2 regions of the Bradyrhizobium sp. USDA 4504 genome follow, and region 2 is predicted to be linked to the other one. Evidence: riboswitches for the same ligand, from Rfam matches in the RefSeq annotation. Region 2 holds a riboswitch; the other holds the start of a gene.
What was found. Region 2 has a riboswitch for ZMP and ZTP ahead of ACVMB1_RS14015 (serine hydroxymethyltransferase). Riboswitches for the same ligand answer to the same signal wherever they lie in the genome.

Region 1: another riboswitch for ZMP and ZTP. It lies ahead of ACVMB1_RS16075 (bifunctional 5,10-methylenetetrahydrofolate dehydrogenase/5,10-methenyltetrahydrofolate cyclohydrolase); the one in region 2 lies ahead of ACVMB1_RS14015 (serine hydroxymethyltransferase).

The regions. Positions count from the first base shown of each region.
Region 1 covers NZ_JBSSGV010000001.1:3,464,672-3,468,784, forward strand. The annotation lists gene ACVMB1_RS16060 (hypothetical protein) at 7-300, opposite strand; gene ACVMB1_RS16065 (zinc-ribbon domain containing protein) at 511-1,098, opposite strand; gene ACVMB1_RS16070 (MaoC/PaaZ C-terminal domain-containing protein) at 1,157-1,609, opposite strand; gene ACVMB1_RS16075 (bifunctional 5,10-methylenetetrahydrofolate dehydrogenase/5,10-methenyltetrahydrofolate cyclohydrolase) at 1,739-2,602, opposite strand; ZMP/ZTP riboswitch at 2,618-2,697, opposite strand; gene ACVMB1_RS16080 (hypothetical protein) at 2,915-3,325, shown strand; gene ACVMB1_RS16085 (hypothetical protein) at 3,446-3,970, opposite strand.
Region 2 covers NZ_JBSSGV010000001.1:3,056,488-3,060,600, reverse strand. The annotation lists gene ACVMB1_RS14020 (hypothetical protein) at 7-162, opposite strand; gene ACVMB1_RS14015 (serine hydroxymethyltransferase) at 250-1,521, opposite strand; ZMP/ZTP riboswitch at 1,558-1,643, opposite strand; gene ACVMB1_RS14010 (YybH family protein) at 1,933-2,379, opposite strand; gene ACVMB1_RS14005 (winged helix-turn-helix transcriptional regulator) at 2,481-3,173, opposite strand; gene ACVMB1_RS14000 (response regulator) at 3,384-4,046, opposite strand; gene ACVMB1_RS13995 (sensor histidine kinase) at 4,043-4,113, opposite strand, start outside.

The DNA.
Region 1 (4,113 bases), 410 kb from region 2:
AACGCTTCAGTGCTTGCTGGGTTCAAGCGCGATGAGCACGCCGGTCGGCTCGGGCTCGTGCGGCCGAAGCGAGGTCAGCTCCGGATCGCTCCACTCGGCGAGACTGACGACTTCGCCGGTCTGCCCCGGCATGTCGGAGGTCTGGGCCGGTTCAAGCACCTTGAGCCCGCTGGTGTCGACGAAGAATGTGTGCTCACCGAACACGCTGTTCAGTTGCGCCACGGCCGGGTGATCGTCCGGAAGCACCTGGGCATTCAGTTGCGTCATGGTCTGCTTGACTTGCGTGGAATTGAGTTTCATCCGCTGCTCCTTCTCGTTGGTTCCGGCCGCGATGGTTTCCTTGACAAGTTTCCTTGGCTGGTTCCTCCCCGCCCGCACCCCACATCGGGGGCTTCAAGGTCTCGAACCAATCAGGCAACGAAACGTTCCGCACGCGCGACGCATTGACCGCCTGCGCAGCGGTTCCCCGCGCATCAGATGTGAAGTGCGACCCTGAAGTCACGCCCATCGCTACGAGACGGGAGGCTTCTTCCTTGCGAGTCCTTCCAGATGCACGCGGCGTGCGGCGGATTTGCGCGCGCGCTCCCTGGTGCGGCAGGCCCGGCAGCGCACCGCCTTGGTGAACACGTCGCCCTTGGCGGTCTCGTACCACCATTTCTGCTGCAACGGCGTCCAGACCTCGGCAACACCGCAGTCCTTGCAGACGAAGGGCTCGGGTCGATAGGTTCCGCGCAGCACGAAGTCGGGGGTCGAATAGCTGTTCGAGGGCGCAAGCCGCGTCGTATCGACGGCAACCTCGTCGCGCGCCAGCGCAATCTTGTAGTCGCGAAGCCGTTGCCGTTCAGCGGCGCGTCGGGTCTGCATGCGGAGCCATTCCTCGGCCTTGCGCCGCCTGGCTTCGATCTCTCCGTTCGTCTGCTTGCTGCGTTTCACGGCGGCACATCCGTCTGGGTCGAATGCGTTCGGCGCATCGACGAAGCAAATACCGGGCAGCACGACCTCGTCGATGATGACGTCATTGATGCGCTGCCGTTCTGCCGCCGGCTTGTCATAATTGCCGCAACATTGCGCGACGACAAGGTCGCGTGCGGGGAACACGTAGAGGCGCTGACGGCCGTCCGAGGCGGATGACCTCGGGATGCCCCTCAGGCCGCGCCTATGCCGGCCCCTGCTCCGCCGGCCGCATGCGGATCAGCGCGTCGAGCACGAGGACAAGAACCGGGCGCTGCTCGTCGTTGACCAGCTCCGTCTTGAAGATCACGACAGCGTCGCGCCGCTCCGGCCTGATGGTGATCTTCTGGATCTGGGATTGGCCGGTGAGCGTGGCGCCGGGCCGAACCGGGCTCGGCAGGCGGATCTCGAAGCTCCGCCCGACGATCCCCGCCACCTTGGTCCAGATCGCCTCCACTACGAGCCGCTGATAGATCGCAATGGTGTTGAAACCGCTTGCGATCAGTCCGCCGAACGGGCCTGCCGCAGCCGCGACGGGATCGGCATGGATTGGCACCGGATCATATTTGCCGGCGAACTCCAGGATCTCGGCCTCGCCGATCGTGTAGCTGCCAAGCTTGAACGTCTGGCCCTCGGTGAGATCTTCCGCATACAGCATCGCGCGCCTCCATCTGTCGCGCGACGATAGACGAATGGTGCGGGCTTTCCATTACCCCGGACGTCATGAACTTCGCGCGCGATACGCGAGCGATACCCACCGCTCGCATATCGCCGCAGGTATCCCGCGCTATTGCAGCCGCGCCGCCCTCGCCTTTGCCGCCTTCAGCGTGTTCTCCATCAGGCAGGCGATCGTCATCGGGCCGACGCCGCGCGGCACCGGCGTGATGGCGCCGGCGACCTGCACCGCCTCGTCGAACGAGACGTCGCCGCACACCGCATAGCCGCCGTCCGGCCTCTCGACGCGCGTGGTGCCGACGTCGATGACGATGGCCTGGGGCTTGATCCAGTCGCCGCGCACGAGGCCGGCCTTGCCCACCGCACTCACCAGGATTTCGGCCTCGCGGCAGATCCTGCTGATGCCGCGGGTGTGGATATGGGTCTGCGTCACGGTCGCGTGCTCCTGCAGCAGCAACGCGGCCATCGGCTTGCCGACGATGTTGGAGCTGCCGATCACCACGGCATGGGCGCCGGTGAGGTCTGATCGGACCGACTTGATCAGCCGGAGACAGCCGAGCGGCGTGCACGGCACCAGCGCGTCATCGCCATGAAACAGCCGGCCGGCGTTCAGGGCGTGCAGGCCGTCGACATCCTTGGCGGGATCGACCGCCGCCATCACGCGCAAGGCGTCGATATGCGCCGGCAACGGCAGCTGCACCAGGATGCCGTCGATATCGTCGCGCGCATTGAGCGCCTCTACTCCGGCAAGCAGATCGGACTCGCTGGCATCATCCGGCAGGCGTGCGACCTCGCCGCGCAGGCCGAGCCGCTCGGCCATCCTGACCTTGCTCTGCACATAGATCTGGCTCGCCGGGTCGCAGCCGACCAGCACGACCGCAAGCCCCGGCGCGCGGGGCAGCCGGTCGAGTTCGCCAGCAATCTTGTCGATGACAATTTGGGCATGTGCATGCCCATCGAGAATGTTCGCCGTCATGGCACCTCCGTTTCGAAGCGGTGCCCAGGCGCGCGGCGTTCAGTCTCTGCGCTCCCCGATGGTGGTCCATCCAAGCGCCAGTCGCGCAGATGGCGTGGTCATAGCCGCCCCGCCGGGCAAAGGCAATTCACGCTCTCCCGCGGGTCGAACGGCGACGAATTGCCCTCACTTTTGCCGGTGGATCGGTGCCGGGCGGGTCACCTCTGGGGGTAGGATTCGGGCAAGACTTGCGTTAAGTCTCGGCGCTTGCCGGGCTTTTCCGATCCCCGGCGCCATCCTTCCGGTCATCACGCCATTTCGGACATTTTCGACATGAGACATATCATCCTCGCGCTGGCGCTCTTCTGCCCGGCTGCCGCGCTTGCCCAAGGCACCACGCCGGCCCCCGCCGACGCAGACAAGCCGGCGGCGGCGACCTCGCAGCCGATGGTCGGCGACAAGCCGCTGGTCCAGGTCGGCAAGAAGTCGGCCGCCAAGAAGGGCGAGAAGCCTGCCGCGCCCGGCAAGCCTCAATCGGTCGCTCAGAAGCTTCAGGCCTGTCAGGACATCGACGACGCCACCAAGGAGCGACTGATCTGCTACGACGAGATTTTCAAGCCGCAGCCGAAGCCGAAGGCTGCCCCGGCCAAGGGCGTCAACGATTGCCGCTTCGTGAAGGAAGAGGACGAGCGGCTGACCTGCTACAACGGCTTCGCGGACAAGATTCCGCGCCTGCCGCGCTAAAGGTAGCGAGCGCCGCTCGGACGCCGTCCCGGATCCGGCCACCCGCCTGATCGCGGACATGAAAAAGCCGCCGCAAGTGTTTGCGGCGGCGGATTGATTGCCGGCTGCGGCAGCCCTTTCTTACCAGGTGCCGAAGCCGCCGAAGAAGCCCATGCGCTGCTGCTGCGCGACGCGGTAGGGCTGATACATGCCGGGCTGTGCCAGCCGCATCGGCTGCTGGGGATGGGCATGGTAGCGCGCGACCTTGCGCTTCTTCGGCGCCTGAGGCTGGGCCTGCGCCGGTTGTTCAGCCGATTTTGCCTCAGCCGCGACCTTCTGCGCATCAGCCTTCTCCGGCGGAATGAACTGGGCGAACGTATTGCGGACGCGGGCTTGCGCCGACGCATCGCCCGTAGCCGACGGGATGGCCGCGGCGACCGCGTTGACCTGCGCCGGAACAATGGTCGGCAAATTGGTGTCGTACACCACCCGCTCGGGCAATTTCTGGGTCGACTTGATGCGCACCATGGTCTTGTCGACGCCCGGCGACGACAGTCCCTGGTTCTGGCCGGCGACCACGGCCTCCTGCGGCACGATGGCATTGACGACGAAGAGCAGCGCGAGCAGCACTCCACCAACGAACAGGAAATAACGCGCCACAGGCATTTTGGTAGCTCCCCCCGCGCAGCAGGGCGCGGTTCATCTCGGCGCGACGACATCAGTCATCGCGCGGGCGATTTCATCGTCTGCGCATGATCACCCGGACGCTGTCCGCGCTCCCGGGTCGTTCGCTAACGGCTGGTTTATTA
Region 2 (4,113 bases):
TAGCTCTCACAGCCTGGACAGCGCCAAGCCGAGGTAACCGATCAGCGCACCGGTGCTGAGAATGATGACGACGAGCGCCTGTTCCGAGCGTGCTTGCAAGGTTTTCCGGGTCACGGCGGGGACGCTCCGTCTTTCGAGATCATGCGGTCCAACGAACAGCATCGATTTCCGTTCCGGTCCTTCCCCCGGGAACCTTCACGACCTGCCGAGTGACGCGACGGACGCGGAACAGGAACGCGGCTCGGCTGCCTATGAGGGCGGCGCGATCCCCGGAACGGGGAAGGCGCGGCACATCTCGACGCTGTTCGACCTCAGTCGCTTGACGACCGCTGCATCTCCCTTCGACCGGAGGGATTCCGCAATGAGTTCGGCGATGAGGCGCATTTCGGGCTCGCCCATGCCGCGCGTGGTCGCCGCCGGCGTCCCGAGGCGAATGCCGCTCGGCTTGAGCGGCGGACGCGGATCGTCGGGAATGATCTGCTTGTTTGCGGTGATCCCGACGGCGTCGAGGATGTTCTCGGCCGCGCCGCCGTCCACGCCGACGCTGGCCACCGTATCCACAACCATCATGTGATTATCGGTTCCGCCGGTGATCAACGTCATGCCACGTTCCATCAACGCTTCGGCCAGGACCTTCGCGTTGCGCATGACCAGTCTTGCATAGGCCTGAAAATCGGACGTCGATGCCTTCTTCAGCGTGACCGCGGTTCCGGCCACAACGTTCATGTGCGGACCTCCCTGCAATCCCGGGAACACCGACGCGTCGACCTTGCCGGCGAACTCCCGGCGACAAAGAACGATGCCGCCGCGCGGCCCGCGAAGCGTCTTGTGCGATGTCGTCGTCATCACGTCGAAACCCGCATCGAGCGGATTGCGCAAGGCGTTGCCGGCGATCAGGCCGCCGTAATGGCTGACGTCGGCCATGGTCAGTGCACCCACTTCATCGGCGATGCTCTTGAAGGACGCATAATCCAGATCGCGCGGATAAGAGCTGTAGCCGCACAGCACCAGCTTCGGGCGGACGTGCCGGGCCATGGCGCGGAGCTCATCGAAATCGATGGCGCCGCCGTTTGACGGCTGCGTCTTGTAGCGGGCGAAGTTGAAGAGCCGCCCCATGTGCGACACCGGCGCGCCATGAGTGAGATGGCCGCCGTGTGACAGGTCCATCGCCAATATCGTATCGCCGGGCTGCAGCAGGCCGAGATACACGGCCTGGTTCATTGGCGACCCGGACAGAGGCTGAACGTTGGCATGTTCGGCGCGAAACAGCGCGCAAGCGCGCTGGCGGGCAAGGTTCTCTATCTGGTCGGTAAATTCCTGGCCGCCGTAATAGCGGCGTCCCGGATAACCTTCGGAATACTTGTTGGTGAACACCGATCCCAGCAGCTCGAGCACCTCGGGGTAGGTGTAGTTCTCCGATGGAATCAGCTCGACGCCGTCTTGCTGGCGGCGCTCTTCGCCCTCGAGCGCAAGGGCAACTTCCGAATCGTTGAGATGGAGTTGATTGCGGAATGACGGCATGGTGCGGGCTCCCTAAGACGCTGGATCATCAGCTGAACGGGTTGCCCAGGCGAACGGCGTTGGAACCCTTCGCGCTTCACCGTGGTCAATTCCACGTAAGCTCGCCAGTCGCGCGAGGGGCGAATGAGCCTGCGAAGCTCATCGCGAGCAGAAGGCTATCCAATCCCCGGCGGGCTCGCAAGGGTTGGTTGCTGGCGCCGCCGCGGGCCCAGCGTTGGGCGAGATCGAACATCTGGCGACAGCCACGGCAATGGCGACCAAACCGAGGGACGTCCGGCTTACCCAATGAACCGATGTCCCGATGATCAATGCCGTCTTCGGCTGAGGGCCAATAAGGTGCATGACCATCCGTCACTTGCGGGCCGTCAGGCTTGCGGGGTGGCTGACCGTGTGGCTGTGGCACCCGCGAATCTATTCCTTGACGAAGATATGAGACTTTATCTTCCACTGCCCGTCGGGTTGGCGTTCAAGCAGTCTCACGGTGCTGCCAGAAATTGGCGCCGCCTTCTCATTTATTACTAGCGTGGCCGTGAAATGCGAGGTGGTGTAGGCGTAGTTTCCCATGGGCAACACATCGAGCAACTCAACCTTGTGATCTCTGACGCTTCTTCCCCGCCCGGCAAAGAAATTACGGATTGCCAAAGGGCCGGTGACTGGCTGCGCACCAGGCGGCATCAATCTGGCGTCAGCGGCATACAACGGTAACAGGGCATCGAAGTCTGCGTTGTTGATGGCGGCATCCCATTTGGCAGCCGCCGAGGAAAGTTCGTCGGCAGGTGGGGCTGCCCCTGCGGGACTGACGCAAGTACAAGTAAAGATCAACAACAGGGTGCATGAAGGAAGAGAAGGGCGGCTCATCTTTGCCTCCTTTAGCTGAGATGCTTAGCGCGGGAGCGCATTCGCAAACGCTATAGCCGAGGCAAGCAGAACCACTAGTCCAGAAAGTGGACTGGATATCCTCAACTGGCTGAGACTCGATCTGCGGCCGCCGGCGCCTCATCGGCATATTTGCTGCGTGGGAACCAAGTCCGCATGCTGTTCACAAGATGCCTGGGACCGTCGATCTCGATTTTGCCGAGCTCACACGCCCGTAGCAGCGGCATCTCTTCTACGAAAATCTGCACGAGCGTCAGCAGACTCGCATAGAGGCTGATATCGACCTTGAAGCCGGGGTCATCCCAGCAAAGATCGGCTTCCTCCTTCTTCACAACAAACCACCAGCGCTTTGGCCGAGCGTCCGCAATCTCGATGTACAGAACGAAGTCGCATGGAATGTGCCTTAGATCGAACGAACGGCGCATATTCCACATGAGCCGGCCCGCGTGAAGTTCGTTGGGTGTGAGCTGGCTGCGAGCCCATTTGTGGCCCCAATAGCCCATTGCATCGATAATTGGCCTGGCTTCCCTGGCTGCCTGGGTTGGATGGTACTCCCAATGCCCGTTATCGCCTGATCTGCGTGAGATTAGCCCGGCTTCTTCTAGCGTTTGCAGGCGCTTGGAGAGGAGGGTCGGCGACATCTGCGGGATGCCGCGGCGAAGCTGGTTGAAGTGGTGGGACCCCAGCAACAGTTCGCGGAGCAGGAGCGGGGTCCACCGCTCCGTGAGAATTTCCGCAGCTTTGGCTACGGGGCAAAATGATCCATAGCCTTTCATGACGAGAACTTTAGCATCACGAGGGCCACCAAGGTAGTCCAGGTTCTGAACTATGTCCCAGACGAGCCAGCATCGAGGCTGTCCTGGAGGTCTGTTACGCGATTTTCTCGAGACTCGGCCATTCGACGATGCCGGCTCGATGTTCGGTTTGCCCGGAGGCAGATGCGGCTCGATTTGCCAGTACGCGGCCTGGCTGGTGCCACCGCGGGCTCAGCGTTCGCCGAGATCGATCTGCGTGAGGATGCCTTGCCGCAGCGCGAGGCGGACCAACTCGATATCGGTGCCGACGCCGAGCTTGTCCTTGATCAGGGAATGCAGGTTCGCGACCGTCTTGGGACTGAGGTGCAGCGCCTCGGCGATCTCCTCGGTGGTGTTTTCCGCGAGCAGCATGCGCAGCACCTCGAATTCCCGCGCGGTCAGGAGGTCGGCCGCCTTGGTCTCGCCGGCAAGGTGGCTGAGCGCGAGCTCGTGGTCGATATCCGGGCTGATCGCGATCTTGCCCGACAGCGCATCCATCACGGCGTGCACCAGCGTCTCCGGCGGGCTGGTCTTGGTGACATAGCCGCTCGCGCCGGCGCGGATCGCCTGCACGGCAAAGGCCGCGCTCTGGTGCATGGTGAACACCAGGATTTTTGCGCGCCTGTCCCACTGCCGGAGGCGGCGGATGGCCTCGATGCCGCCGATGCCGGGCATCGACAGGTCCATGATGACGAGGTCGGGCCCGGTGTCCTTGTAGAGGCGGTAGGCCTCGACGCCGTCGGAGGCTTCGGCGACGACGCAGAGGCCCGGCTGCTTCTGCAGCATCGCCCGGTAGCCCTCCCGGACGACGGCGTGGTCGTCGACCAGCATGATGGTGCGCGCCGCGTGGCTCATGCCGCGCGCTCCACCGGTGCGGCCTCTCGGCTGGCCGCGACGGGAACGATGACGCGGAGCGAGGAGC